2 regions of the Priestia sp. 10L35 genome follow, and region 2 is predicted to be linked to the other one. Evidence: predicted binding sites of a transcription regulator. Region 2 holds the regulator's gene; the other holds the start of a gene.
What was found. The regulator LexA, encoded in region 2, represses DNA repair genes until DNA is damaged. The targets are predictions, from matches to a motif close to CGAACATATGTTCG.
Positions count from the first base shown of each region.

Region 1: a site for LexA is predicted at 2,964-2,977, ahead of AC1DEF_RS09455 (YolD-like family protein). Genes of this name have one in related genera too.

Region 1 is NZ_JBFTKA010000002.1:679,454-695,347, forward strand. Features, by position in the region: gene AC1DEF_RS09435 (PTS fructose transporter subunit IIABC) at 1-259, opposite strand, end outside; gene pfkB (1-phosphofructokinase) at 272-1,186, opposite strand; gene AC1DEF_RS09445 (DeoR/GlpR family DNA-binding transcription regulator) at 1,183-1,935, opposite strand; gene AC1DEF_RS09450 (hypothetical protein) at 2,317-2,457, opposite strand; gene AC1DEF_RS09455 (YolD-like family protein) at 2,580-2,933, opposite strand; gene AC1DEF_RS09460 (YitT family protein) at 3,182-4,021, shown strand; gene AC1DEF_RS09465 (ketoacyl-ACP synthase III) at 4,171-5,166, opposite strand; gene AC1DEF_RS09470 (sulfate/molybdate ABC transporter ATP-binding protein) at 5,275-6,348, opposite strand; gene cysW (sulfate ABC transporter permease subunit CysW) at 6,368-7,234, opposite strand; gene cysT (sulfate ABC transporter permease subunit CysT) at 7,247-8,083, opposite strand; gene AC1DEF_RS09485 (sulfate ABC transporter substrate-binding protein) at 8,177-9,241, opposite strand; gene AC1DEF_RS09490 (Fur-regulated basic protein FbpA) at 9,494-9,646, opposite strand; gene AC1DEF_RS09495 (YezD family protein) at 9,994-10,158, opposite strand; gene AC1DEF_RS09500 (sensor histidine kinase) at 10,531-11,910, opposite strand; gene AC1DEF_RS09505 (response regulator transcription factor) at 11,912-12,586, opposite strand; gene galU (UTP--glucose-1-phosphate uridylyltransferase GalU) at 12,731-13,618, opposite strand; gene AC1DEF_RS09515 (GtrA family protein) at 13,615-14,019, opposite strand; gene AC1DEF_RS09520 (glycosyltransferase family 2 protein) at 14,012-14,977, opposite strand; gene AC1DEF_RS09525 (ArnT family glycosyltransferase) at 14,991-15,894, opposite strand, start outside.
Region 2 is NZ_JBFTKA010000001.1:797,416-813,309, forward strand. Features, by position in the region: gene AC1DEF_RS04050 (cation diffusion facilitator family transporter) at 1-843, shown strand, start outside; gene AC1DEF_RS04055 (glycosyltransferase family 2 protein) at 882-1,859, opposite strand; gene AC1DEF_RS04060 (GtrA family protein) at 1,856-2,248, opposite strand; gene AC1DEF_RS04065 (ArnT family glycosyltransferase) at 2,269-3,774, opposite strand; gene AC1DEF_RS04070 (hypothetical protein) at 4,079-4,213, shown strand; gene AC1DEF_RS04075 (magnesium transporter CorA family protein) at 4,326-5,771, opposite strand; gene lexA (transcriptional repressor LexA) at 5,983-6,600, opposite strand; gene yneA (cell division suppressor protein YneA) at 6,747-7,076, shown strand; gene AC1DEF_RS04090 (YneB family resolvase-like protein) at 7,130-7,798, shown strand; gene AC1DEF_RS04095 (DUF896 domain-containing protein) at 7,868-8,098, shown strand; gene tkt (transketolase) at 8,266-10,272, shown strand; gene sirA (sporulation inhibitor of replication protein SirA) at 10,421-10,861, shown strand; gene AC1DEF_RS04110 (YneF family protein) at 10,952-11,164, shown strand; gene AC1DEF_RS04115 (ABC transporter transmembrane domain-containing protein) at 11,255-13,018, shown strand; gene AC1DEF_RS04120 (ABC transporter ATP-binding protein) at 13,008-14,813, shown strand; gene AC1DEF_RS04125 (aspartyl-phosphate phosphatase Spo0E family protein) at 14,835-15,011, opposite strand; gene AC1DEF_RS04130 (cytochrome c biogenesis CcdA family protein) at 15,151-15,858, shown strand.

The sequences.
Region 1 (15,894 bases), on a different contig from region 2:
TACCTTCTGTTGAGCGTCCAAATGCAATGGCCGGTGTTTTTACCGAGCTTGTTTTCGCATGCGGAATGGCAATGCCTTCTCCAATTCCCGTTGTACTTTGAGATTCACGATTTAAAATTGCTTCTTTATAGCCAGCTCGGTCGCTTAAGCGACCAGCTTCGTCTAATTTTCCAACTAATTCATCAATAACATCAGCTTTTGACGTGCTTTTTAAATCAAGAATGATTGTATCTTTTTTTAATAATTCAGTAATTCTCATTCTCGTTTCCCCCTACTCTACCTTTGTGATTGACACTTGTTCACGAAGCGTCTCTACATCTTCTGCTGTACATAATTCAAGTGAGAATGCTGTGGCACTTCCTGAAGCTACTCCTGTTTGAAAAGCTTCTAATAAATCCCCTTGTTTTACATAAGAAGCAATAAATCCAGCTACAAGTGAATCGCCAGCTCCAACAGAATTTTTTACCGTTCCTTTAGGGACTGTGGCACTGTAGACACCGCTTTCGTTAATAAGCAGTGCTCCATCACCTGCCATAGACACAACGACGTTTTGCGCTCCTTGTTCCACGAGCTTCTTACCGTATACTAGCGCATCTTCTGCACTGTTTACTTCTACATCAAACAATTCTGCAAGTTCATGATGATTCGGTTTGATAAAAAACGGCTTGTGGGACACGACGTCTAGCAAAGTTTTTCCACTTGCATCTACTACAACTTTTACTCCGTTCGCTGCTGCTAGTTCAGTTAACGTTTCATACACAGAACTTGGAAGCGTTTTCGGTATACTCCCTGCTAATACGAAGATATCGCCTTCAGTCATTTGCTTTACTTGAGTCAATAAAGACTGAAGCGCTTCGTCTGTAATAGCAGGTCCTTGACCGTTAATTTCTGTTTCTTTTTCTGTTTTTAACTTTACGTTAATACGGGTATCTCCCTCAACTCTTGTAAAAGCTGTTTCGATATTCTCCGCTTTTAAGTAGTCTTCGATATAGGTTCCTGTAAAGCCGGCTACAAAACCGAGGGCTTTATTATCAACACCTAATCGTTTTAAAACGCGAGAGACGTTAATGCCTTTTCCTCCTGGAAACTTGGCTTCATTCGTTGTGCGGTTAAGCCCGCCTTCTTCGAATGCTGAAACATGTACTACGTAATCAACGGATGGGTTCAACGTACATGTATAAATCATGATTTCACAACCTTTATGTCTGTTTTGTTTGCATACTGTATAAGTACATCGCTAGGTACGTCATTTGTTATAATTTTTGCTTCATGTAAATCGGCTATTTTCGCAAAGCTTGTTTCAAAAAACTTAGTGGAATCTGATAAAATATAAGATTCTCTAGACAGCTTCATTGCCGTTTGCTTGATCAATGCTTCTTCTGGATCAGGAGTTGTATATCCATATTGATGATGAATCCCATTCGCTCCCATAAAGCACTTGTCAAAACGATATTGCTCAAGACTTAAAAGAGCTCCATTGCCAATTAAAGCGCCCGTTTTATGTTTAACAGATCCTCCAATTAAATAGAGGGTGATACCTTGTTCTAGCATCGGGTTTAAATGCATTAAACCATTTGTCACGACAACTACATCTTTTTGCTTTAAAAAAGGAATCATTTCATACGTTGTAGTTCCTGCATCTAAAAAAATACAGTCACCTTCATTTATAATGGAAGCCGCATACTCTGCAATGTTTCGTTTATCTTGAACATTTTTAGCAGATTTTTCGATAACGCTCAGTTCGATTCGTTTACTGCGAATAAGCGAAGCGCCACCATGAACACGTTTGAGCATTTGCTCTTCTTCTAGTTGACTTAAGTCTCTTCTAATGGTTGATTCCGAAGCGCCTGTAACTTCGATAAACTCTTGCACTTTTACAAGTTCTTTCTCTTTTAAAAGTTTTAAGATTAGTTGATGTCTTTCCGGCGTTAACATGTTCTAGCTCCTTTTTCAAAAAAGCGTTTTCATTTATTTCATGTACTTACTTTATCACGGTTTACATTCAAAATCAATCATAAAAAATCAAAAACATTCATTTTTTTAATTACAAAATGAAGTTTTTTGAATGAACAATTAGATTTGCATTTGGTTTAATAATAGTTCATACAAAAGGAAATATGCTGGTAATTCAAGAATTTGTCTACTTTTCTCATTATATGTAAAGGTTTTCTTCCACTCAATTAGTTATGACTGTTTTTGACTATTTCTTGACCGATTGAATTTTTCTGACTGAATCAGCAATAGCTTGTCCTGATTTCATAAAAGCCTACACACCAAAAAAGTTGTCCACCTTTTTGGACAACTCAAAGTGACCCATCATTTAAATAAAAACAGAAGCATATATAATATGGAAGCAAGGGCAGAAGAAATAGCTAAACTTGAGATAAAACGAACGAGTCTTTTTTTAATGAACTGCGTTAATTCGATTTCTCTTACTTGAGTTTTTTCATTTTGCATACAATAATCCCTTCTTTAATTAAAATTTCCTAGTAGCTAGAAGTTGCTACTCGCAGAATATGCTTTTATGTATTGTATGCATGCGTTAAAAAAAAGATACAAAACGAACAAAAAAGCTACTCTTAGCTAGAGTAGCTTTCATCTTTCCATACATCTGCTTCAATTACTGCATCCGCTCGAATCGAATATGTATAGCAAGGGCCTGTAACCATCAGCGTATTCGACTGCAGCGAGACTTTATCAATCGTCACTCGTTCATACCTTTGAATATGTCCTGCTTCATAGACGTGAAGCGTTACTGGATGATGCTCCGAGTAACTGTTCATAATGACATTTTCAATATGCTCAATCTTTTCTTTTTTTAACCCTAAAGGCTGCTTATGCGCATCGGGACTGTACATTTTCTTCATTTTCTCTAAATGCTCGGGCATTACTAACTTCGCGTACTGTTTTAATTCATCTTGATACACGTTCATTCTCCCCCTTGACTCTTGCTTCTATTTTACCGAACGAACATTCTCATTGCAAAACTTTTTAATCAAAATAAAAGCAAACAATTCATTTTTTCATACTCCATAAAAACTGTCAAAAGATTTTATGTTAATAGCAGAAACTGATTTTTAAAAAAATAATAATATCCCATCTTTAATTCGGTCTCTAGAGTTGGTATAATACATTGTCATGACTGTGTTTTCGGAGCTTTTGATGATTGGAGGTAACGTTCATGATTAATAAAATAAAAGAAATTATCCTCATTATTCTAGGGAGCCTCATTTTCGCACTGGCCATTAATTACTTTGCTATTCCAAATGAATTAGCAGAAGGCGGCGTAACCGGTGTAACAATGATTACCTATTATGTACTAGGCTGGTCTCCGGGTATCACAAACTTTATATTAAACGGTTTGCTGGTACTGATCGGATACAAATTGCTTCATAAACGTGTGATTGTTTACACAATTATATGTATTATTTTCACTTCTCTATTCCTACATATAACTGAAGGACTGGGAAATCCTCTTGACGATACGCTACTGGGGGCTATTTTTGCTGGTATTTTAGCTGGTGTAGGACTCGGACTTGTGTTTAGAGGCGGCGGAACTTCCGGAGGCTCTGCAGTTATTGCCCGCTTAGCTAATCAATATCTAGACTGGAATATTAGCAAAACGATGCTGGCAATTGATTTATTAGTTGTAGCAAGCGCTTATTTTGTCATCGGTGGAGAAAAGACAATGTATACGGTTATTTCTCTTTACATCGGAACGAAGGTGCTTGATTATATTATTGAAGGACTCAACCCTCGCAAAGCAATCACTATTATTTCACACCGTTCAGTTGAAGTAGCCGAACAAGTCAATAAAAAGATGCAGCGCGGCGTCACTGTCTTTTCTGCTCATGGAAGCTATACAAAAGAAGCAAAAGACGTATTGTACGTAGTTGTGAACAAACAAGAACTGCTAGAATTAAAGCGCATTATTCATAAAGTCGACGAACAAGCTTTTGTGGTCGTACACGATGTACGCGACGTCTTTGGATTAGGTTTTACCATTCCAAAAGCCAGTTGAAAACCCGCTGTAAAAAAGCGGGTTTTTTCTATTATATATGTTTGCGCTGAAAATACTGCAAACCTGCTGTTATAAAAAGAATAAACTTTCTTGGAACGACAATAAAAAGCTCTGTAATGAAAAAGAAAAAAGCTAAAAGGCGACGCCTTTTAGCTTTTTTCTTTACACGTCCATTTAATTAACAAGCCGCAGTGCGTTAATCCTCCTCCAAACCCATAAAGAATAAGGAGGTCATTACCCTGTACTTTTCCTGTCATTATTCCTTCGTTTAAAGCAAGCGGAATAGAAGCTGAAGATGTATTTCCGCAGTATTGCACACTCGTTAACGTTTTATCCATTGTAACACCTGTTTTAGCACAAATAGCTTCAATCATTCGAAGGTTTGCACTGTGCGGAATAAACCAATTTACATCAGAAAGAGAAATGGAAGTATTCTTTAATAATGCTTCTACTCCTTTTGGAATCGTTCGGACAGCAAAGCGGTATACTTCACGCCCGTTTTGAACTAAATTCCCGCTCGAATTAATTTCTTTTCCTGAAAGAGTATTAGATAAGTTAGAACGATATAAATTCACCCCTCCGCTTCCGTCCGTTCCGTAGTGACATCCTAAGAAACTCGGATTATGTTCATCGTACTCTATAAGCATAGCTCCCGCTCCGTCACCAAACAGCACGCATGTGGCCCGGTCCGTATAATCTGTAATTTTCGACATGACTTCAGCACCAATAACTAAAATCTTTTTATGCAATCCCGACGTCACTAAGCCGTTCGCCACATGAAGGCCATATGTAAAACCGGCGCATGCGGCACTTAGATCAAATGCAGCAGCTTGATCAATATGAAAGTAATCTTGAATCTGACATGCTACGCTAGGAAAAAAGTGATCTGGCGTTGTTGTCGAAACAATAATTGCATCTACATCTTCTATTTCTACAGCATATCGGTTAAGCAAATTTTCAACGGCTCGAATGGCAAGCGTAGACGTGTATTCGCCTTCACCAGCAATTCGTCGTTCTTTCATTCCGGTACGCTGTACAATCCATTCGTCACTTGTATCAACCATTTCTTTTAAATGGTCGTTCGTTAATTTTTGCTTTGGTGTATATATCCCCATTCCTGTGATTCTAGCTTTTGATTGCATCATTTCTCCACCTCAAATCAGTTGATACTTAATTATAACACCTACTTTTAATATCTGGTACTAATTTATTGTTAGATAAAAAGCGCAAAGGCATACCCTTTACGCTTTTTATTAAATAGAATAATCTTCTGGAATAAATACTTTTAGCTGCTTAGGCTTTACATACACGTTCTCTCCCACTTGAAGACTGAGGACTTTATAGTGCTCTTTGCTCAATTCAGCTTCTAAAAATTCTTCTGCATCTTCTCTTTTTAATTCAACTTGCACGATAGGCCCTATCACATGAATATGGCTAACGGTTGCAGAAACAGCATCTGCGCTTGTTCTTACCTTTTCAAGGTGAATATCATGAGGTCGTACATACCCAACAGCTGCTTCTTCATTTCTTCCGTTAAATTCTGGAACATCCATTTCAAAGCTTCCTTGTTTTAGTCTGCCTTTATGAATGCGGCCCTTGAATAAATTGACGTTCCCTAAAAAATCGTACACAAATGGACTATTAGGATGATCATATACTTCTTCAGGACTTCCAACCTGCTCAATTTTCCCGTTGTTCATCACAACAATACGATCGGCCACATCTAAAGCTTCTTCTTGATCATGCGTAACGAAAATACTCGTAATATGAAAATCATTGTGCAATTTACGTAGCCATCTGCGCAAATCTTTGCGAACTTTTGCATCCAGAGCGCCAAAAGGTTCATCTAGTAGCAGTACTTTCGGTTCTACTGCTAACGCTCGAGCAAGCGCTACTCGCTGGCGCTGTCCGCCCGATAATTGAGAGGGATAGCGATTTGCAAGCGGCTCTAGTTTAACAAGCTGCAGCAGCTCGGTTACTTTCTTGGTAATGTCTGTTTTAGAAGGCCTTGTTTTTTTAGGTCGTACTTTTAAACCATACGCAATGTTATCAAACACAGTCATATGCCTGAACAAAGCATAGTGTTGAAAAACAAACCCTACATTTCGCTCTTTTGGATTTATGTGCGTAATTTCCTTTCCATCAAATAAAATAGCTCCTTGATCAAGATGTTCAAGACCGGCAATGATACGAAGCAAAGATGTTTTTCCAGAACCGGACGGACCGAGTAAAGCTACTAATTCACCCGTTTGAATATCAATGTTAATAGAATCCAGCGCTTTAAAATCACCAAAGTTCTTTGATACGTGCTTAATATGGATACTCATCTCATAAGCTCCTTCCTTTTTAAATATGTTTGGCCTTCCACTCAATAATATTTTTTATAATTAATGTAAAAATAGCCAAAACTGACATTAAAGATGCTACCGCAAACGCTGCTGCAAATTGATATTCATTGTAGAGAATTTCAATATGAAGAGGCATCGTATTTGTCATTCCTCGAATGTGCCCAGACACAACGGATACAGCTCCAAACTCTCCAATTGCGCGCGCATTACATAAGATAATGCCATATAATAAGCCCCATTTAATATTAGGTAACGTCACTAGAAAAAAAGTTTTGAAACCGCTAGCTCCTAACGTTAACGACGCTTCTTCTTCGGCTGACCCTTGAGCTTGCATGAGTGGAATCAATTCTTTGGCAACAAACGGAAGCGTTACAAAAAGAGTAGCTAATATAATACCCGGAATAGCAAATACAATTTTAATATCTTGATTAAACAGCCATTCTCCGAATAACCCTTGTGCACCAAATAATAAAATAAAAACCAATCCAGCAATAACAGGCGAAACAGCAAACGGCAAATCAATAAGCGTAATTAAAATATTCTTTCCTTTAAAATCAAACTTTGTAATTAACCATGCAGCTACCACGCCGAAAACGGCATTTAAAGGAACAGTAATAAGCACCACAATTAGCGTTAGTTTAATAGCAGCCAAAGCATCCGGATTCGTAATCGCAGCGAGATACGTTTCCAGCCCTTTTTGAAAAGCTGTCATAAAAATGGTGATGAGTGGGAGCACTAAGAATAGAGCTAAAAAAGCCAGTGCAATAAATGTAAGCAGCCATTGGACGACTTTGGGCTCTTTTAAACTAGAATGATTAAGTTTAACAGTCGTTTTTGCATGCTGCATTGGAACATGTCCTGCCAATGTCATCCCTCCTTAACTATGTACAAATTTACGATTTGTCCACCATTGAATAATATTAATAAGTAATAACAGAAAAAATGATACAACGAGCATGACTGATGCAATAGCAGTAGCGCCCGCATAATCGTACTGCTCGAGTTTTGTCATAATAATAAGCGGCGTAATTTCAGTTTTCATCGGCATATTTCCAGCAATAAAAACAACTGACCCGTATTCTCCAAGCGCTCTTGCGAATGAAAGAGAAAAGCCTGTTAAAATAGCAGGCACCAGCTCTGGAAAAACAACTTTTCTAAACGTTTGCATTCGACTGGCTCCTAAACTAGCCGATGCTTCTTCGATCTCTGCATTAAAGTTTTGCAATACTGGCTGCACCATTCGGACAACAAACGGCAGACCAATAAACGTCAGAGCGATAATAATTCCGATAGGCGTAAATGCGATTTTAAACGTAAATAATTGACCAATCCATCCTTTCGGAACGTAAAGAGTGGTCAAGGCAATGCCGGCAACAGCCGTTGGTAAAGCAAACGGCAAATCTACAAGTCCATCAATAAACCTCTTTCCTGGAAAATGATATCTCACTAATACCCATGCAATAATAGTTCCAAAAATAACATTAATAATCCCTGCTGCAAATGCTGCTCCAAAACTTAATTTATATGATGCTACTACTCTAGAGTCTGTAACAGTTTTAATAAACTCACTCCATCCCATAGATGCCGTATTTAGAAAAATCATAGCTAACGGAAAAAGCACAAGGATACTTGCATAAAACATCGTAAAACCTAAAGAAAGCCCAAATCCAGGTAAGATGCTTTTCTTTTTCTTCTGTCGTTGTAACACGCTCACGTCTTACACCTCTCTCTGCTTTCAAGATACATGTACACAGAAGATACGAATTACCATTCGTATCTTCCTCATTTACTTTTTTAATGCATCATATTACTTTGGCTGATAAATCTGATCGAATGTTCCTCCATCGTTAAAATGAGTTTCTTGAGCTTTTTTCCAGCCGCCAAAATCTTTAATGGTGACTAGGTTAAGAGAAGGAAATTGATCTTTGTGTTTCTCTAATATTTTTTCATTTCGAGGACGATAGTAGTTTTCCGCTGCGATTTCCTGACCTTTTTCTGTATATAGATATTTCAAGTATGCTTTTGCTACCTTTGTTGTGCCTTTCTTTTCAGCTACTTTATCTACTACAGCAACAGGCGGTTCTGCTAAAATACTTAATGACGGTGTTACAATTTCAAATTTATCTTTTCCTAGCTCATTTAACGATAAGTAAGCTTCATTTTCCCATGCAATTAACACGTCTCCAATACCCCGTTCTACAAACGTAGTTGTCGCTCCGCGTGCGCCTGAGTCTAACACTTCGACATTTCCATAAAGTTTACTCATGAAGTCTTCAATCTTTTTGTTATCTCCGTTATATTTATTCTTCGCGTATGCCCAAGCTGCTAAATAATTCCAGCGTGCGCCTCCAGACGTTTTTGGATTTGGTGTAATAACGGATGTACCTTTTTTCGTTAAATCATTCCAATCTTTAATTCCCTTTGGATTTCCTTTACGAACTAAAAAAACAATTGTTGATGTGTATGGTGTAGAATTATGAGCCAATTCTTTTTCCCAGTCTTTGTTTAATAATTGGCGAGTTTGAGCGATTTCATCAATATCGTAAGCAAGCGCCAGCGTTACTACATCCGCTTCCAAACCGTCAATAACTGCCCGGCCTTGCTTACCAGAGCCACCGTGTGATTGCTTGATAGTAACGTCTTGCCCTGTTTTATCTTTCCAATAAGATGCAAAGCTCTTATTGAACTCCTGATAAAGCTCACGTGTAGGATCATATGAAACGTTTAAAAGCTCTACTGTTTTTTTTGAATCGTTTTTACTCGCAGAACTATCTTTCCCTGCTGTTTCAGTAGATTTCCCATTGCCGCAACCTGCTAGCACGACGAGCAGTGCTGTTAGCACCATTAAAAACTGAACTGCTTTTTTCTTCATGTTTTACTCCCCTTTTTATAAAAAAATACAAAAAGGCCGCTATCTCTTTGAAAAGAGAAGCAGCCTTCAGTTAGTCTGATCAGCGTATATGCTCTTAAATTATTCTTATTAAATTTATTCGTAAGAATAAAAAGAAGATACTTTCTGAAAAGACAATTTATTCTTGTTTTTATAATAAACACACTTTACCTATTAGTCAACTAGGTTTTTAATCTTTTTTACACTTATTTTAGTTCTTTTTACGTGCTTTCCTTACTTACTGCGTGCCTGATACTCTTTTTCTAAGTCAGAGAGTGTAAGTTCAAAAAGATGATGGTTTTCTTTTTTGTAAATCCCTTTTTTCAGTAACTTTTCAATGAGGTATTGTTTTCTTTGCCGCACCGCTGCTCGTAATAAATTTTCCATCTTTTCTCCTCCTATTATATTAATTTAAGAATAAAAAAAAGACTCCTAACACAGGTCAGAAGCCTTCGGTAATCCGGTCAGCACAGGAATGAAACTGTCAGATTTTCATAATTTTAAAAAGTACAAAGCTGCTGCTTTAGCAGCTTTATACTTCTCATCGTCATACTCATACAACCTATAACTCAATTTTAATTCAAAAAATTCTAAATCTTTAACCGGAAAGAAAGTCAATTTTTCTTCGAATACGCACGTTTTCTATATTTAGTACGGTACTTGCTTGCCCCGCCGCCAAGCATTCGCTAGCTAGGCTGGCCCTTCAGTTTCTCTAAATACGTATTTAAATAGGCTTATTTGTGGCTTGCTACTTTGCTTTTAGCTAAAAAGCGGTTTTTTTCCGTGCTGTCCACTTGAGTAATTTGTCCGTCGTGAAGGGTAATTAGTACAGATCCATAGTTGATTTCAGTTAGTAATTTAACAATATAATCTAATTTTTCTTGTGTAATTGAAGCCATTTTATCATTCTCCTATTCATAGATAAATTTATATTTTAGTTGCAGTTGAATAAACAAAGCGAACAACATCTATAAGTACTTGTATAATGTGCAGAAGATAAATACATGGTAATCCTCCCCATATGTTCAGTTGAAGATTGAGATTTTAATGACCACAACCAATGTACAGAAAAGGCCCACACTAGTAGCGAACAAGTATGAGCCTTCGGTTGACCGATCAGCTTCTTTAGCATCCCAATTTTTTCAAAAGATTTATACTATCTATATTATTTACACTTTACCTATATGTCAAGTAGGGATTAAAAAAATAAATAGATATTATTAATTTTTTTTATATCTTTGACCTAATAAAAAAGACTCATCTGCATGAACTTACACAGACGAGTCTTTTTTAGTCCTATTTTTTTGGATAGGCAGGGTTACCGTAAAGATGCTTCCTTGTTCTTTTTTGCTTTCAACACGTATTGCGCCCTCATGCAGCCGAACAATTTTTTTTGTAATGGCTAGACCGAGGCCGCTTCCTTTTAACGTTCTCGATTTATCTACTTTATAAAAGCTTTCAAAAATATATTTTTGATCTTCTTCGGCAATACCAATTCCATTATCCTTTATTTTCACGTCTATTTCTTCGTTTTTTAGAGAAATGGATATTTTCACAAATCCATTTTCAGGCGTATATTTAATAGCATTTGTTACTAAGTTCAGCCACACTTGCTCTAACAAATCTTTGTCTGCTTCCATTTGAACATTTGATAAATCAAGATCAATTTCTATGTTCTTTTTTGTCCACTGAGGTTCTAAAGCCATGACCACATGCCTGATTTGTTCATCCAGGCGGTATGGCTGCAGCATTAGCGTTTGATGTTCAGAGTCTAGAGAAGCAAGCTTTAGCAAATTGGAACTAAGCTGAGAAAGTCTTGTACTTTCTTTTTCAATAATCGTTAAATATTGTATCTTTTTATCTTCACTGACGATATCATCTTTAAGTGCCGCTGAAAAACCGCGAATAGAGGTCAGCGGTGATTGAATCTCATGCGAAACGCTAGCAATGAACTCTTGCCTCATCGTTTCTATTTTGTTTAATTCTTTAGTCATTTGATTAAAATTTTTAGTTAACAGACCGATTTCATCATTCGCTGCGTGCTCGACTTGCACATTGTATTCGCCTTGTCCGACAACTTTCATCGCTGTACTGAGACGCTTAATCGGTTTAATAATAATCATTGAAACATATGCAAATAATACAATACCCACTAATAAAATCGTAATAAGCTGGATATTTTGAACATCTTGAATAACTGAAAATTGCCGCTGTGGATGAGACTGAATAAATAGAGCATACGACCGTCCATTTTCTTTAAAAGGAAGACCCACTACGTTTGGCTGTGGACGATCATCTTTTTCCTCGTTTAAATTAGAATAACGCTTCCCGTCTAATACTTGATCTACTTCTTTCGGTGTAATTGGAATAGGCGGTCCTGGCTGTCCTAATACTTTTTCTTCATGCTGATCATCAATAATAATAAACGAAAAATGAATGAATGATGAATTAGATAAAAACCTTGCAGCTTTGTCCGAGTCTTCTGCTCCGTACAAATCGATAAAATCTTCTCCCATCTTCACCATATCCTGACCTAATCGCATTTCGAGCTTCTGCTTGCTAAGAAATGTCGTGACGACAACGGTAATCACAACGCTCAATAAAATTGTAATGATGAACGACAGAACCAGCTTTACATAAATTGATTTCACGTTAACACCCTTCTGCTCTATAGCCTAGTCCGCGAATTGTTTTGATTTCCATACCGACGTTTTTCATATGATTAAGCCTCTCTCGCAGACGTTTTATGTGAACGTCTACCGTGCGCTCATCGCCTTCATAATCATATCCCCAAATTAATTGAATAAGCTGATCACGAGTAAAAATTTTTCCTGGAGAACTAACTAACGTGAACAGTAATTCAAACTCTTTTAACGGCAGCTGTTCGCTTGTTTCTCCTGCACTCATCTCTAATTTGGTACGGTCTAGTTTTATATTCCCCATATAGATTACATTGTTAGCTTCTACTCGGTATCTGCGTAAAAGAGCCTTTACACGAGCAACCATTTCCTGAGGATCAAAAGGCTTCACGACATAGTCGTCTGTTCCGATATCAAATCCTTTTAGCTTATCATGCGATTCGCCTCTAGCTGTTACCATTAAAACCGGTATATCAAAATACTCCTTAATTTCCTTTGTTAGTTCCCATCCGTCTTTAAATGGCATCATGATATCAACGACCGCTAGATCAATTCGAAACTCTTCCATTTTCGCCCACGCTTCTTCACCATCTGCTGCTTTTATAATTTTGAATCCTTGATTTTCTAAATATAATGATATCAGCTCTCGAATATGTTGATCATCATCTGCAACTAATATTTGAATCATACATGTCTCTCCCTATTCCTAAGTTTGTCCAGCTTTTACGCACAGTAAGCTCTCTGTTTATAGTAAACAGAGAGCCGCATAAGATCATACAATGATTTTATACTTCAAATATGAACTGAATATGAACAAACGGATTAACTCTTATTAGCTGAAGTTGTTTGCTCGTTCTTTTTCTACAATTCCCTCCAAATACGATAAAAACGTTTGACGTAAATCTCTGCGCTTTAATGCAACTTCTACCATCGCTTTCATATAGCCTACCTTATCTCCAATATCAAAGCGCTGTCCTTCCAGTTCAAGAGCAAACAATCGCTCTTTTTCACATACCACACGCAGTGCATCAGTTAATTGTAATTCATTTCCTACCCCTCTTTCAATCGTTTTTAGATAAGAAAAAATAGAAGGATTTAAAATGTAGCGGCCCATAACGGCAATAGTTGACGGAGCTTGTTCTATCGATGGTTTTTCAATCAAGTCATTCACTTCATGAAGGCTGCCAGATTTATTTTTCGGCTGAATGATTCCGTATTTTGATACCTCTTCAACATCCACTTTTTGAACTCCGATAACTGATTGATTAGTCGTTTCATACGCTTGAATCATCTGTTTGAGCCCAGGTTCTTCAGAAGTCATAATATCGTCTCCAAGAAGAACGGCAAACGGCTCATCTCCAATAAACTGTTCGGCACAAAGAATAGCATGACCGAGTCCTAACGGCTCTTTTTGACGAATATAGTGAATGCTGGTCATTGATGAGATCGTTTGTACTTCTTTTAGCATTTGGAACTTGTGTTTTTCTTCAAGCATTCGCTCTAACTCAATTGATTTATCAAAATGGTCTTCAATTGATTTTTTGTTTCGTCCTGTAATAAAAATAATACTTTCAATGCCTGATTTCACAGCTTCTTCTACAATATATTGTACAGCAGGCTTATCGACAATTGGCAGCATTTCTTTCGGCTGCGCTTTTGTCGCTGGCAAAAATCGAGTTCCTAAACCACCTACTGGAATAACTGCTTTTTTTATCGTCATATATGAATCCCTCTTTCTTTTTTAGTAGTAAATACAAATAATTTAGTACCAATAAAGTTGATACCGATACTTACGATTGTAATTAAAAGTTTACTGATTAGCAGCGATATACCCCATTTATTATATAGAACAGTCAACAGAAATGATGTTAGGGATAAAGTGATCAAATTTACGATCACGAATGAAATCACTTCACGCCTACTGCTTTTTTCTTTTCTCTCAAACGTCCATTTGCGATTCATGACATAACTGTTTAAGATGCCCGCACTGTATGAAACCCACTGCGCTAGTATGTAGTTAACACCGATTGTTGTTAAAAGTGCGTATACTACAAAATCAATCAGTGTATTTACAACTCCTACTAACGCAAATTTAATAAAAGATATCCATTTGTTAGTCACGAAGTGATACTTCCTTGCGTGTTTCAAGCTGATACTTTTCACGGACGATATAGAGTGGACGATTTTTTGTTTCATCGTAGATGCGGCCAATATATTCTCCAATCATACCAAGAATAATTAAAATGATGCCGCTAAAGAATAGCTGAATGACAATTAATGACGACCACCCGGTGATGGTGCTGTCTGTAAATAACTTCAAATACAGCACTACTAAAAGATAAATAAAACCGATACCAGATAGAGTTACACCAGCATAGCTAGCTAGCTTTAATGGCTTATATGAAAAAGATGTAATACCATCCATTGAAAGCTTCAGCATCTTTTTCAAAGGATATTTCGACTCCCCGGCCAAACGCTCGTCTCGCTCATATTCTACTGCTGTTTGCTTAAAGCCAACCCAGCTTACTAATCCCCGAACAAAGCGATTTTTTTCTTGAATGCTATTCATTTGATTGCACACTTTGCGATCTAGCAAACGGAAATCCCCTGTATCAAGCGGAATATCAATATCGGTCATCGCACGTAAGAAGCGATAAAACATAGCAGCCGTTTGTTTTTTAAAGTATGTTTCTCCTTTTCGCTTTGTACGCTTAGCGTATACAACGTCAAACCCTTGCTTCCATTTTTCAATCATCTCTAAAATCAATTCGGGCGGGTCTTGCAAATCAGCATCAATCACAACGACCGCCTCTCCTCTTGCATAATCCATACCAGCTGTAATAGCAATTTGATGACCAAAGTTACGGGCAAAATCTAATAAAACAACCGCTGGGTCTTGCTCACTGTACTCTTTAATGATTTCTGCTGTTCGATCTCTACTGCCGTCGTTCACGAAAAGAAGCTCGTAAGCTTCTTTCGTTGAACGCATCACTTCTGTGAGACGGCGGTAGGTTTCATGAATCACTTCTTCTTCGTTGTAGACAGGAACAACAATAGAATATTTAACGATGGAACTCATGTTCATGCCCTCCTTATTTAAGCGTTATTTCGTATAGTGTTCCGTTTCCAAATGGCCCTTGCTGAGCACTTGATGAAGTAGACTGCCACTTGGAAGAAGGAATCTCCTTACTATTTTCTTTAATCCACGTGATAACGTCAGATTGACCTCCCTTGCCCATTCCAGACAAGTAGAAATATTTCACTTCACCTTTTTTAATCATGGCTTTTAATTTACTTACCGTTAAAATTGGATCTGAACCGCTAAATCCACCCATTGCCATTACTGGCTTGCCCGTTTTGATAATGTAAGGTGCAGCTGAAGTTGAATCCGTTGTGGCAAATAAATATTTTTCACCTGTATTATTTTTTGTTAAATAGTTTAGTAGCTTTTGGTTTACTTCTGCGTTCATCCCTCCACTTTTTCGTTTTGAAGATGATGATTTGCTTGAAAAGCTATTTGGCATTTGACTATTATTGGATGAACCGCCTGGCATTTGCATTTGACTATTATTGGATGAACCGCCTGGCATTTGCATTTGACCACTGTTTGAAGAACCGCTTGGCGGCTGCATTTGACCATTATTGGACGAACCACCTGGCATTTGACCGCTTGGCGGCTGCATTTGATTGTTCGATGATGAATTGCCGCTAGAGCTTCCTGGAGGCTGCATGCCGTTAAAGCCAGATTGTTTGCTATTTGTAGCTGTGCTTGGAGGTCCTCCCATACCGCTTGAAGAATCAGGACCTGCTGATGGAAGCATGCTATTTCCACCATAAATAATTGGTGTCATCGCCCAGTACGCCGGCATCGCAAGTAAGACAACCATCGCTGCGGCTCCCAGGTAGTTCGTCAACGAATTTTTACGCTGTTTACGAACAGCTAAAACAAGAGCTAAAATGACGCCCAGTGCTCCTACACCTGCAATTGGCGCTGCC
Region 2 (15,894 bases):
ATGCACAGCTTAGGAGATGCAGCTAATCAGTTTTTTGTCTTTATAGGTTCGGCATTAAGTAAAAAAGCCCCGACCAAAAGATTTCCAAATGGTTTCGGCCGATTGGTTAATCTCGTTCTATTAGGAGCGGTTCTTGTAGTAGGGATTATGGCGTTTGAAACGATTAAAGAAGGATATCACCACATTCTTCATCCCACGAAGTCTTCAGGCTTTATTTTAAATATTGCAGTACTTGGCATCTCGGTGTTACTTGAGATGTTTGTCCTATTTAAGGCGATGAAAGAAATTTTGCACGATGTCGGAATGAATACCGCAGAGGTCAATGTTTTTACGCAAAGCTTTGTTCATTTAAAGAAAGCAAAGCCAGCAACCAAGCTGGTCTTTATGGAAGATCTGGTAGCTACTGGAGGAGGCGTATTGGCGTTAATAGCCGTTTTCATTTCACGGTTTACACCTTTTCACCAAGCTGAAGGAATTGCTTCTATTTTAATTGGGCTTATGATGTTTTTTGTAGTAGGACGAGTATTTTTAGATAATGCTGCTGGAGCGCTTGGTGAAGCAGATAAAGAAATGGAAATAAAAATTGGCGCGATTGTCATGCAAGATGTACAAGTGCGTGATATTCAAACATTAATGGTGATGAAAGAAGGAGAAGAGCTTCACGTTGAATTAAAAGTAGAAATTGATCCTTCTTTAACAGTGGCAGAAGCTGATGATATTAAAGATCGTCTGGAAAATCGTATTTTACAGGAAAAAGGAGTAACGGATGTCATTATTGAATTTGATGAAGATGATGGAATTCCGGACTGGGCGCCAAGTGATTTACAGCTTCAAAAAGAATAAGAACAAGGAAGAAAACAACTGTTTTCTTCCTTGTTTTTTTAGCTATATACTTTTTCACGTACGTTTGGAGAATCTGTTGAAGCTTTCGAGAAGTTAATGGTTTCACGTACAACGTAAATAGGTCTATTTTTACTTTCATCGTAAATTCTTGCGATGTATTGTCCGACTAGACCTAAACCAAGTAGCTGAATACCGCTAAAGAAGGTGATAGCTACCATAATAGAAGTCCAGCCAGGCTGAATGTTTTTACCTATCAGCCAAACAACAATCGAATAACTTAAAACTAAAAGTGATACAAAAACCGATAATAAGCCAATAACCATTACTAAACGCAAAGGCTTCGTTGAAAACCCAATAATTCCATCTGAAGCAAACTTGATCATCTTTTTTAAAGGATATTTTGTTTCACCAGCAAAACGTTCATCGCGCTCATATTCTACATATGTTTGCCTGAAGCCAATCCAAGACATCATTCCTCGTACAAAACGATTACGTTCAGTCATTTTTTTGAATACATCCGCTACTTTTCGGTCGATAATACGAAAATCTCCCGTGTCTTTAGGGATTTCGATATCGGACATATAATTTAAAAAGCGATAAAAATACTTAGCCGTGGCTAATTTAAAAAAGGTCTCTCCGCTTCGTTTCTTGCGCTTTGCATATACAATTTCATAGCCTTGCTGCCATTTAGCAATTAATTCGGGAATCATTTCTGGCGGATCTTGTAAGTCCGCATCAATAATAACGATAGCATCACCTTGAGCATAATCAATGCCTGCTGTTACGGCAGTTTGGTGCCCGAAATTACGAGCGAAATCAATAACTTTTACGTTAGAATCCATAGCCGCTACGTCCTTCAAGATTTCAATTGTTCGGTCGGTGCTGCCGTCATTGACGAAAATGAATTCATAGTTAATGTGGTTTTTATGCATGACGGAAAGCAAGCGATTGTAGCATTCATTAGCTACTTCTTCTTCAAAATACATAGGTACCACGATTGAAATTAGTTCTTTCATGCTTTACCTCCTATCGAGTGATTGTTTGTGTGCTTAAACGTCCATAATTTATTAAGGAAAAAATTGATAAACATTCCTATACAAGTAGACAACAGTTGTCCGATTATTGGATTAGCAGGTGTATAGTGTACAAGAAGGAATAAGCAGCTTGTATTAATTGCTAAAGTAATAAGGTTTACGATAAAAAATTGAGCTAACATCCATTTGTGTACGGTTGCTTGAAACACCCACGATTTGTTCCAATAGTAGCTGTTTATGACGCCAATAAAATAAGATAGTACGTTAGCCAATATATAGTTCATATCAAAATGAATGAGTGCTAAATAACTGATAATAGTGAGCAGGGTATTCATTATACCTACAAATCCGAATTTCAGGAATTTTATCACGGTTGCATAATCCCTTCCATTTAATTTATCTCTTTACATTTTGTCTTGGGCTCATTTTTAGTAAATCGTACTATTAAATAGGATAGAATCACTGAAATACCAAACCCTTCGAGCAGCATAAAGCTTGGAAAAATAAAGAATCGATAGCGAGTTTGAATTTCAATAAGCAAGTGAATAAGAACGTATCCTATGATTAGTAATAAAAACAGTGTATACGGATATTTATCCTGCTTCTTCAGGAATAAACATATAAGTCCAATAATGGAAAGAATAGTAGTTGAAACATAAATAATTCTTTCATAACTTTGAGCAGCACTAATTAATTTCTCTTTATTAAAAGGTACATCTTCTTGAGGAGTTAATGAAATGCTCCAAAATGTAGATGCATCCGTTCCTCCCCACATATTTAGGAATTTAATGTGAAAGAGATCTAAAAGCTGCTCTTTATCTGCTACCCGCTCTTTAATTACCTCTTTTTCTGCTTCAGCTCGTTTTTCTCCAATTGGCATACCCATAAAACGACTAGCATCCTCTGAAGAATAAGAACCGCTTGTTTCGTAATTAAAGCCAATGACGAATTTCCATAAAGGATCTCTGTTACTTAAAGGATATTTAGAAATACCGCTGGCTACAAAAGAATAGTTGATTAGCGCATTTGCAATAAAAAAAGTAGCCAGTATGCCTACGAGGTTTTTTCCTATTTTCTTTCGACGAGCTTTTAATTCAGCAGCATCCTTCGTTTTAATGTAAGGTTGAAGAATTTGCAAGATGAAATAAATGAAAACAGCAACGATAATAATAGGTCCTAGAGGGCGCATTAAATTTCCTAACGACAATAGAAGGCCAATATAAAGCCAGCTAAACTTGTTATGAGCAAATCTTTTTATAATAAGGTAAAAAGCTGCATAAAATAAAAAAGTAGCTAAATGCTGGTTAGTTAACACTGAGCTATAGAGAATGTTCGGAATGTAGAACGCATATAGAAAAGCTGCCATTCTCCCAGCAAGTTCGTTAAATACTTTTGCGCCAATTAAATAAATAAAAATAACGGTTCCAGTGGAATAAAAAATATTTAACAATTTTAATAAAAAAATATTATCTCCAAAACAGCGAATAATAACAGATTCATAGAATGAAAAGCCTAGCTGATATACCCATGTAGTAAAATAAACGCTTTGGTTAAATTCGTAATTTCCTTTTGCGATATTACGCGCGGCATCTAACATGACAAGAAAGTCAGATTTTACAGGCGTTTGAACAGAAAGCATCCATGCTAGTCGAATACCTAACGTCAAAACAATCAGTGAAATAAAAAAAACAGTTTTGTTCATGTATCTACTTGCAATTGCTATTAGAAAAATGACAAGGAAAGTGAAAAATATTCCTTCAATAATAAATGAATTACTTAAAGCCAAGCCTTTTAATTCCAATGAATTTGTCATCGCACTGTAACTGCCCAATAGAGACCATGTGAGAATAATGACACATAAAAAGATCAGGCTTTTGGATAAAAATGAGTTAAGCATATTACCTCCTGCAAATTATTTCAAAGATAAGGTACAAAATTCCTACCCTATGATACCATATTTTATTATTTTGTATATATTTTTCTTATAGAGTATAATATTAGATTGTTCTGAAATTACAACAGCAGCATAACATTTGATAAAAGGGTAAGCGGAGTAGGCAGTGATTTAGTAATAGATAAAAGAGGTTGGGAAAAAAGGATTTTAGTCGAAGTGAAAAACGAACCATTGATCATCATGTTTGATTAGTGGTTCGTTTTTTTATGGTGAACGTAGGTTTCATTTGTTTAGTTCCTTCCGGCAGTTGATTGGAGGGCAAGACGAAGACTCCTGCGGGAAAAGCGGAACAGGTGAGACCCCGCAGGAGCGTAAGCGACCAGGAGGCTCATCGGCCGCCCGCGGAAAGCGAAGTCTTGCACGGAAATCAACAGAGGTGTAACAAGCAATCCCTACTAGCTTATTTATTCCATTTGTTCCCCTATAGATTCGCTTGATTTAGTTATGTCTCAATCTCTTCTTTTTTATCATGTGTTTTCTGATGCGAACAGCTTTTATGTTTTAAACCGATCTTTTAATAAATTCCATAGGGAACTCACTCCGAGACTAATGCTGATCAGAATTCCTGATAGAGCTACTATTAAAGCGATATATTCAAAGATAGAAAACTGCTTCATACTATCCCAATTGATATTTCCCTTTAGTTTGCTAATAACTAAATTCATTCCGTAAATACCGGAAAGAACCGTGTAAATCGTTAAAATTAATAATAAGTAATTGTGACGCTTAGCTGCGATTTTCTCTTGATTTTGGTACAAAGTACCAAGAGTTTCTTTGACTTCTTGATAAAGAGAATTGATATGGAAGATTTTTTTAAAGAGCTCAGAAAACTCTTGACCTTCTGTGCGAGAGCTAATTTCTAAAAATAAATATTTACCTGAGAACACGGTAATAGAGCGGATTAGTCGTTCAATGCCCTCTGAATTTTTATGAAACGTGAGCTGAGAATACTCATAAGATAGTTTTAGCAACACGATTTTATAGAAAAAATGTAAAAATAAATTATAGTAATGCTGGCCAAATAGATGATTCATCAAAAGCTGATCCGTTTTAGAGTCTGTCGATTTAGAAATACATGAAAACACATGGTCTGTTATGACGTAATATGTTTCAGGAGCCCATCTGGAATACACGTGTTTAGTATTATACGTTTTAATATACTCATGATTGTGTGCAGAAATAAACGCTTTCCCGTCAGGCATATAGCTATTTAGCTGTCCAGTACGAAATAAAGTTGTGGAATTAATCTCTTGCTCTTGATTTACCGTTACATAACTTAACACAAACATCCGTTCATCGATAAAATAAGGAAGGCTCCCCACATGCTGTTCACGTGTGGCTTCTTTCTTGATGTGTTCGTTCAAAAATGGCGCGAGCTGTGAAAAAATATAATCTTGTACTTTGCTATAGCGATGGTGTTCATAGGTAATGGTGGATCCATGCTCTTCAGCAAGCTTCGGTTCTAATACACGAAAATGATTCATGAACTCTAAAATATCATCATAGGTGTAATGATTATGGCTCATCTCAGTGCGAATGGTCATGACACCAATTTCAAAAGGACATAAAAAAACATCCACAGACAGCACGTTGCTAGACACGGTGGTGGAGGAAGTGTGTAACGTAATGGCATGGTCTATTTTTTTTGAAAATCGAAGCAACCCTTCTTTTTCGCACGAGTCAGGGAATAGAATGCATTCAATGTAAGGAAGAAAATATTGATCCAGGCTATCATGAGATACGTAATATTGTTCTCCGTAGTATTCTTTTTCTAAATGTTTGTTTTGAATGGAGAAAAACTCGAACAAATTTGCTTTCAGCGCATGAACAAGCTGCTCTTTATTTTTTCGGTCAAAGGAAAAAGGAAAAAGAAACATGTTCATTGCTTTGGTAGGTACAATGGTTTGAAATGGTTCTGTTTTCCTTGGTGTATTGGTCATAAACTACATCCTTCTTATGGTCGGTTGTATTTCCTTGTAAGAGTCGAGGAAATGCAGGTAGAAAGTAAAAGGTAAAACAAGCTTTATAAAAACCGTTCTACCTGCCTGCAATGATTCAACGTATCATTTATAATATGCCAATTTTTTTAGAAAACAAACGTAAAAAAACCAACTAACATCATCATTAGTTGGTTTTACATACAGTGTCTGATTAGTGAATCGTGCGATATACACCAGTTACTTTTCCTAAAATCGTTACGTGGCGAAGAATAATAGGCGCCATCGTTGAATTTTCAGGCTGTAAACGAACGAAATTTTCTTCTTTAAAGAAACGTTTTACCGTTGCTTCGTTGTCTTCGGTCATAGCGACCACAATATCTCCATTATTAGCTGTTTGCTGCTGACGTACGATTACCATATCGCCATCTAGAATACCTGCTTCAATCATACTTTCTCCCATAATTTCAAGCATAAATACATGATCATCTGGAGAAACGAATTTATCTGGAAGAGGGAAATATTCTTCCACATTTTCAACGGCTGTTATAGGCAGACCCGCTGTTACTTTACCGATAACAGGAACATTAATGACATTGCTTTTAGGGATGTTTACTTCGTCTAGTTGAAGAACTTCGATTGCTCTTGGTTTTGTCGGATCTCTGCGAATTAACCCTTTGCTTTCTAAACGAGCTAAATGCCCGTGTACAGTGGAGCTAGAGGCTAATCCTACCGCTTCCCCAATCTCACGAACAGAAGGCGGATAACCTTTTAATTTTACTTCATGCTTAATAAAATCTAGTATGTCTTGTTGACGTTTTGATAGCTTCATATTTTTCACCTCGATTTTAGCTATTCTTTAGGTGAATTATACCACGTGATGTGTCAATATACAAACATAAGTTCGAAGAATTCCATTGACAGAAACAAATGTTCTCAATAAAATAAGAACATATATTCTGACAGGGGGATCATAATATGCAACAATTCTTACATTCTATGAAACATTACGCTATTTTTTTTGCAGTTATCGCTGCACTTACATATGTATTGACGCTGGTTTTAGGAGCGGATAAAGTAGATTTAGACAAATATTCAACGGTTACTATTACAAAAGGAGATACGCTTTGGGAATTGTCCAACAAGTATCATAATCACCATCATTTGACCACCAATGAATTTGTCAAATGGGTTGAAGACGTCAATGATTTAAACTCAGACACTGCCCAGTCTTTATCTCCTGGAGATAAATTATATATTCCTGTTTTAAAAAAAGAGTTACATAATCAAGTGGCAATTGAACAGTAGTGTGTAACGGCCGTTCCTGAATATTGTTAGAAGCCGAAAAGGTCGTGATAAAAGTGGATGCCATTATTTATTGCCGTGTCAGTACGGATAAAAAAACCCAAGAAACATCTTTACAGCGCCAGCAAGAAGAATTAAAAAAGCTTGCTGCTCTTCACCATCTAGACGTAAAAAAAGTCGTAATGGAAAAAGCAAGCGGATATGAAGTAGACAGAGAGGGTATTTTGGATGTTCTTCATACAATGAAAGAAGAAAAAATATCTGTGTTGCTTATTCAAGATGAAACACGATTAGGCAGAGGAAATGCTCGAATTGCGCTGCTTCATGCTTTTCATAAAGAAAATGCTACCATCTATACGATTAGTCATCAAGGCCAGCTTCAGCTTTCAGAATCTGATTCAATGGTGTTAGATATTATTAGCTTAGTGGAAGAGCATCAGCGGAAATTACATAATGCTAAAATTAAAAGAGGAATGAAAAGAGCTGTAGAAAACGGTTATCGTCCGCAGCAAAATTTAAAAAATCAAGGAGTTAACTCGGGAAGAGAAAAAAAAGAAGCGCCAATTGAAGAAATTGTCCGTCTTCGTCATAACGGCTTAACCTTTGCTGAAATTTCAGTTACGCTAAAAGGTTTTGGCTATAATATTTCAAAAGCGACGGTACATCGCCGCTATCAAGAATACCAAGAGAATGCTCAATCTCTTGATAAAACGAAAGAGATTTAGTAAGATGACTACATGTTGCCGGAACGGTTCGGTAATTTTAATTATTGATTATAAGGAGATAGGTTTTATATGCTATCAAAAGATAAACTTGCTCGTATTAATGCTCTTTCAAAAAAGGCAAAGGCTGAAGGTCTGACAGAATCTGAAGCGAAAGAACAGCAAGAGCTACGTCAGGAATATTTAAAAGTTTTCCGACAATCTATGACAAATCACCTTCATACGATTAAAGTTGTGGACGAAGAAGGTAAAGATGTTACGCCTAAGAAGTTAAAAGAGAGTAAAAAGAAGCGTCTTCACTAAGACGTTCTAGTAAAACTAGAGGGAGTGTTCCTTCTAGTTTTTTGTATATTTTTAATAAGGCACACAAAAACTGTAAAAGTGGAAAATTTTTTGGTTCAAGTATTGTACAAATAAGCAAATCATTAGTATGATAACATATGTACATAGTTTTGAAAGGAATGAAGAGTATGACACAACGTATTGAAGATCTTTCGATTGCAACAATTCGTACTTTATCAATCGATGCGATTGAAAAAGCAAATTCAGGTCACCCAGGTATGCCAATGGGAGCTGCTCCAATGGCATATACATTGTGGACAAAATTTATGAACATCAATCCAAAGAATCCAAACTGGTTCAACCGTGACCGCTTTGTATTATCAGCAGGACACGGATCGGCACTATTATACAGCTTGCTTCATTTAGCTGGATATGACTTATCAATTGAAGACCTTAAAAACTTCCGTCAATGGGGAAGTAAAACACCAGGTCATCCAGAGTTCGGTCATACAGCAGGTGTTGATGCAACAACTGGTCCACTAGGACAAGGTATTGCAATGGCTGTTGGTAAAGCAATGGCAGAACGTCATTTAGCTGAAACATACAACAAAGAAGGTTTAGAAATTGTAGACCACTTTACGTATGGTATTTGTGGTGACGGAGACTTAATGGAAGGTGTATCTGCTGAAGCAGCTTCATTAGCAGCACACTTAAAATTAGGACGTTTAGTTGTTTTATACGATTCAAATGATATTTCTTTAGACGGAGATTTAGATCGCTCGTTCTCTGAGAACGTAGAAGATCGTTTCAAAGCTTACGGATGGCAAGTAATCCGCGTTGAAGACGGCAATGACTTGACAGCGATTGCAAACGCAATTGAAGAAGCAAAAGGCGATTTAACACGCCCGACGCTAATTGAAGTAAAAACAACAATCGGATTTGGTTCTCCAAACCACGCGGGTACTTCTGGCGTGCACGGTTCTCCATTAGGTTCCGATGAAACAAAATTAACAAAAGAAGCTTATGCATGGACATTTGAAGAAGATTTCTATGTGCCAGAAGAAGTGTATGCTCACTTCAAAGCTACAATTGCTGAAGATGGCCAAAAGAAAGAAAACGAATGGAACGATGTATTTGCACAGTATAAAGAAAAATACCCTGAACTAGGTCGTCAATTTGAACTGGCAGTAGAAGGAAAGTTACCGGAAGGCTGGGAAGAAACGCTTCCAGCATACGAAACGGGTTCAAGCCTAGCTAGCCGTGCTTCTTCTGGAGAAGTATTAAACGCAGTAGCACAAGCTGTACCTCAATTCTTCGGCGGTTCAGCTGACTTAGCTGGCTCAAATAAAACAATGATTAAAGGTTCAGAAGACTTCACTGCAGCTGATTACAGCGGACGTAATATCTGGTTCGGTGTACGTGAATTTGCAATGGGAGCTGCATTAAACGGTATGGCTCTACACGGCGGTGTAAAAGTATTCGGAGGAACATTCTTTGTATTCTCTGATTATCTTCGCCCAGCAATTCGCTTAGCAGCTTTAATGAAGCTTCCTGTAACATATGTATTCACACATGACAGTATCGCAGTTGGAGAAGACGGCCCAACACATGAGCCAATTGAACAATTGCCATCACTTCGTGCAATGCCAGGTCTTTCAGTGGTTCGTCCTGCAGATGCAAATGAAACAGCTGCAGCATGGCGCTTGGCATTAGAATCAACTGACCGCCCAACAGCTCTTGTGTTGACTCGTCAAAATCTACCAACACTTGAAGGTACAAAAGAAAATGCATACGAAGGCGTATCTAAAGGTGCATACGTTGTATCTAAAGCTGGTAAAGACCAAGCGGATGCGTTAATACTTGCAACAGGCTCTGAAGTAAGCCTAGCAGTAGAAGCACAAAAAGCATTAGCTGCAGAAGGCATTGATGTATCTGTAGTAAGTATGCCTGCGTGGGATCGTTTCGAAGAGCAATCTGCTGAGTACAAAGAAAGTGTTATCCCTAAATCAGTGAAAAAACGTTTAGGTATTGAAATGGCTTCTACACTTGGCTGGGAACGCTATGTTGGAGACGAAGGACAAGTTCTTGGTATTAATCACTTCGGTGCATCTGCTCCTGGTGAAACAATCATGAAAGAATTTGGTTTTACAGTTGAAAATGTAGTAGCAAAAGTGAAAAGCTTGCTTAATGCATAATTCTCTTTCATAAGAAAGAGCAGACTCCTGTGGTCTGCTCTTTTTTTCGACAAAAAAACAAAGGAATTTTTTCATCGATAGACAAGCATTGCGTACACCATTCGGTATAATGGTACAAAAAAGAACGAGCCGAAAGGGAGGATGAATCGTGAGAACGTATGAAGTATATTTAATGGAGGAAGAAGTTGCATCATCCTATTTTCGAAGAGAAAAGCTCATTTATCAGCTGCTGATTGAATATAGAATGAAACGTCACTTGCAGGAAACGCACTTACAAAAACAAGTTCATTACATTACTCGCCAACTGCCCATTTCATTTATTCAACGAGAATTGCTTCAGGCGTTTTCTCATTATCCTCATTTTTTTACTCATCAAGAGACGTTTGTGCTGGAATATCCTCATAAAAAAAGTCGAGCATCTATAAAATTAACGAATCGCTGTATAACAATTGAAGGAGATGGCAATGTTGATGCTGAGACAGCTTTTTTTGAAGTATTACGCAAGCTAGATCCTTGTTTTTTAGCAGTGAATTATGGAACGGATGAATACGGCTGGCTGAGGCCTGTGAAAACAAGAAAATTTGTGTAATTATTTAAGGAAATTGGAACGGAAATATTGTATAATAGCGTATGGTCTAGTACACTGTAAGTTAGACAACACGAAGGAGGAAGTAATACCATGGGAATGTATATTCTAGTTGGTGTTCTAGCATTAATTGTTGGGATAGCGCTAGGATTTTTCATTGCTCGTAAGTATATGATGAGCTATCTGAAGAAAAATCCACCAATTAATGAACAAATGTTAAAAATGATGATGATGCAAATGGGCATGAAACCATCGCAGAAAAAAATTAACCAAATGATGAAAGCAATGAACGGCCAAATTAAATAATGGTTAATTGGACAGACACTCTCTATTCAGAAGGGTGTCTTTTGTTTTATGATAGAGATAAGAAAATGGTTGTGGGGCTAGGGGGATACGATGAAAATTTTTCGAGAGTTATGGTGGTTTTTCAAACAGGAAAAAAAGTCTTACATAACGGGGATAGCGCTGCTCATTATTGTGGCAGCATTAGAACTTCTCCCGCCTAAAATTATTGGTTTAACGGTAGATGGCATTAAAGAAGGGACGCTGAATGGAAAGCGCTTAATGCAGATGGTTGGAATTTTGCTAGGAGCTGCTGTTGTGGCCTATTTCACAAGATACATATGGCGTATTATGATATTTGGTTCATCTGTTAAACTAGCCAAGCAGCTGAGAAATACCCTCTACACTCATTTTACCAAGATGAATCAGGCCTTTTATCAACGGCGGCGAATTGGGGATTTGATGGCCCATGCAACAAACGATATTCAAGCTATTCAACAAACTGCAGGTTCGGGCGTTTTGACACTCGTGGATTCCATTGTCACAGGAGGGCTTGTTCTATGCACAATGGCCCTCACAATCAGCTGGAAATTAACGCTTATTTGCCTTATTCCTATGCCGCTTATGGCCGTTTTAACAAGTTACTATGGTACATTGCTTCATGCGCGGTTTCATCACGCACAAGCAGCATTTTCTACTTTAAATGATAAGGTTCAAGAAAGCATTAGCGGAATTAAAGTCATTAAGACGTTTGGGGAAGAAGCAGCTGATGTCGAAGAATTTCGCATCAAGTCTGCAGATGTTGTGCAAAAGAACATGAAAGTAGCCCGAGTAGATGCATTGTTTGATCCGACCATTTCGATTATTGTAGCACTTTCTTTTTTACTTGCTCTTATTTTTGGCAGCAAGATGGTTATTAGTGAAGAGTTGACACTGGGGCAGCTTGTTACCTTTACAACTTATTTGGGCCTTCTTATTTGGCCGATGCTCGCGTTTGGCTGGCTATTTAACATTGTGGAACGAGGAAGAGCATCATATGACAGGGTATTTTCTTTATTAAAAGAAGAAAATTCGATTGAAGAAGCAGCGCATCCCAGTGTTGAAATGCCGACAGGAAATATTGAAGCTGTTATTCAGAGGTTTTCGTATGGTAAAGAAAACGGATATACGTTAAACGAAATTTATTTTACACTTTCTCGCGGTCAAACGTTAGGTATTGTCGGAAAGACGGGAGCTGGGAAAACCACGCTTTTAAAGCTGCTGCTTCGTGAATTTGATGTAAGCGACGGAGCTGTTTTATGGGGAGGAAAAGACATTAAAGACTATGCTTTTGATTCATTGTACCAAAGCATTGGGTATGTTCCTCAAGATCACTTTTTGTTTTCAACAACAGTTGCTGATAATATCGCGTTTGGAAAAAGAGAAGCAAGCAATCAAGAAGTTAAAGAAGCGGCTAAAGTTGCCAATGTACATAGAGACATCCTCGATTTTACGGATGGCTATCAAACAATAGTAGGTGAAAAAGGCGTTTCGTTATCGGGTGGACAAAAACAGCGTATCTCGATTGCAAGAGCTCTTCTATTAGATCCTGAGCTTTTAATTTTAGACGACTCGCTATCAGCGGTAGATGGAAAAACGGAAGCGGGTATTTTACAAGCGCTGAAGCAGAAACGTCAAAATCGAACAACGATTATTACAGCGCATCGGCTGAGCTCGGTTACTCATGCAGACCTGATTCTTGTACTTGATAAAGGGAAAATTATTCAGCGAGGAACTCATGAGGAACTGCTTAGCGTGAGCGGCTGGTACCAGGATATGTACGATAGACAGCAGCTTGAACGTGCGGTAGAAGAAGGAGAGACGAAAAATGAAAATTGAGCATTCTTCGGTACATAAACGTCTGTTTCGCTATACAATTCCGCATAAAAAATCATTTTTTTTAGCGTTCACATTATTATTAATTGCTACGGCTGCGGATTTATTAGGGCCCATTTTGATTAAAATTTTCATTGACGATTATTTAACTCCTAAGTATTTGCCTCTTCAGCCTCTTGTGTGGCTTGCAAGCAGTTATTTGCTTTTACAGCTTTTAAAAATTTTCGTTCAATACTTTCAGCTTCTGCAGTTCCAAAAAATTGCGCTTCAAATTATTCAGCGGATTCGAATTGACGTTTTTTCTCATGTTCATCGCCTGGCTCTTCGCTTTTTTGACAACACGCCAACAGGAAGCCTGGTATCTCGAATTACAAATGACACGGAAGCCATGAAAGAAATGTTTGTGGAAGTCATCGCGGTTTTTATTCAAAATGGGGTATTTTTGGTCGGTATTTTTATAGCCATGTTTATGCTAGATGTGAAGCTGGCTTTTTATTGTTTAGTTCTTCTCCCGTTCATTTGGGGACTTATGAAGCTTTATCAGCATTACAGCGCTATTTACTACGGACAGCTTCGAGAAAAGCTAAGCCAGTTAAATGCCAAGCTTCATGAGTCTTTGCAAGGCATGTCTATTATTCAGTTATTTCGTCAAGAAAAGCGGCTGCGCTCGGAATTTGAAGAAATCAATGATGAGCATTACAAAGCGGGGATGCGCAATATTAAGTTAGATGGTTTGCTGCTAAGACCGGCAGTCGAAATTCTTTACATGTTAGCCGTTATTCTTGTGCTCAGTTATTTTGGTGTTTCCGTAGCTGACAGTCCTGTTAAAATTGGTGTTCTTTACGCGTTTATCAACTACTTGGATCGTTTTTTTGAGCCTGTTAATGAAATGATGCAGCGTCTCTCTATGTATCAGCAAGCGATGGTATCAGCCTCTCGGGTGTTTAACTTGATGGATGAAAAAGAAAAAAATCCAGTCATGACAGGAGAACAAAAGCAGGGGGTACAAAAAGGAACGGTAGAATTCAGAAACGTAACGTTTTCCTATGACGGTGTTCGAGATGTACTTTCTGATATATCGTTTACGGTAAACGAAGGAGAAACAGTGGCTTTAGTAGGCCATACGGGAAGCGGAAAAAGCTCCATCATTAATTTATTAATGCGTTTTTATGAGCAGCAAAAAGGAGACATTTTGATCGATAATAAACCGCTATCGTCTTTTTCAAATAAACAGCTTCGAGATGAGGTAGGGCTAGTGCTTCAAGATGCCTTTTTATTTGCAGATACCGTAAAACGAAATATTACGCTGCACGAAGACCATTTTTCTGATGAACAAGTAAAAGCAGCGGCGGAATTTGTGCAAGCTCATGCATTTATCGAAGCCCTTCCTAATAAGTATAATGAAGTGCTAGTCGAAAGAGGTTCCACTTTATCAAGCGGCCAGCGTCAGCTCTTAGCATTTGCAAGAACGGTCATCCGGAATCCTAAAATCCTTATTCTTGATGAAGCAACAGCACACATTGATACAGAAACAGAAGAAGCGATTCAAGAAGTGTTAAGAGATATGGGAAAAGGCCGTACAACAATTGCGATTGCCCATCGTTTATCCACTATTCAACACGCCGACTGTATTTTAGTACTGCATAAAGGAAAAATCGTCGAAAAAGGCACACATACTGAACTGCTAAACAAAGGCGGTTTGTACTATAATATGTATCAGCTTCAGCACAGTGAAAAAGAAGAGAATTTCAGCAAAGAAACAGGAGTAAAAGAGATTTATACAGAATTGATAGAGTGAAGGTAAAAAAAGAAACAACCTTCATGAAGAGGTTGTTTCTGTTGTTTGAGCAGGGAATTCATTGTAAACGTTTAATAAATGATCTAATTCTTGACTATGTTTAATAGCAGGTGGAGAGTTTAATCCACTTACTCGGACTATGCGGATGAGTTCTTCTCGTTTCTTTTCAATCGCTAATAGAATATCTTTTTTGGCCAATGCTATGTATCCCTTCTAACAAGTCGTTTACCTAATTATACAAGATAATGGTACTATTTGAAAGAAGTGAGATAAGACAATTTGGTTACAAAATGGTAACGAAAAAGAACAAAAAGAACAAAAAAGGGAAGTGGGAAATGTGGGAGATTTAAATTTGTTTTTGGCATTCGGCGCGGGGTTTTTATCGTTTATTTCACCCTGCTGTTTGCCTTTGTACCCAGCTTTTTTATCGTACATAACGGGAGTGTCAGTTAGCGAGCTAAAGGAAGGCGCTAAGTCACATCAGCGCAAAGCTTTTATTCACACAGCATTTTTTCTATTGGGGTTTTCTGTTATTTTCATTATGATTGGCTTTGCTACTTCTTTTATTGGTCAGTGGTTTTTCAACTATAAGGATTTAATTCGGCAGATTGGCGCTATTCTTATTATTTTCTTTGGTCTAGTTGTACTAGGAATTTTTAAGCCTCGAATTCTTATGCAGGAACACAAGCTTAAATTCGCAAATAAGCCGGCTGGACTCTTAGGTTCTTCTTTTATTGGTATGGCTTTTGCTGCCGGCTGGACTCCGTGTACGGGCCCTATTTTAGTATCGGTTATGGCCCTTGCAGCGACAAACCCAGGCTCCGGTCTTTTGTATATGATAGCTTATTCACTTGGGTTTTCTATTCCATTTTTTATTATGACGTTTTTTATCGGGAAAATGAACTGGTTAAAAAAACATATGAATTCCATGATGAAAGTTGGCGGATATGCAATGATTGGTATGGGATTTATTTTGTATTTTGACTGGATGACAAAAATTATTATTTATACAACGAGCGTATTTGGAGGGTTTACGGGCTTTTAAAAAGGGAAAATGATAAAAAAAAGAATCTGATAATTG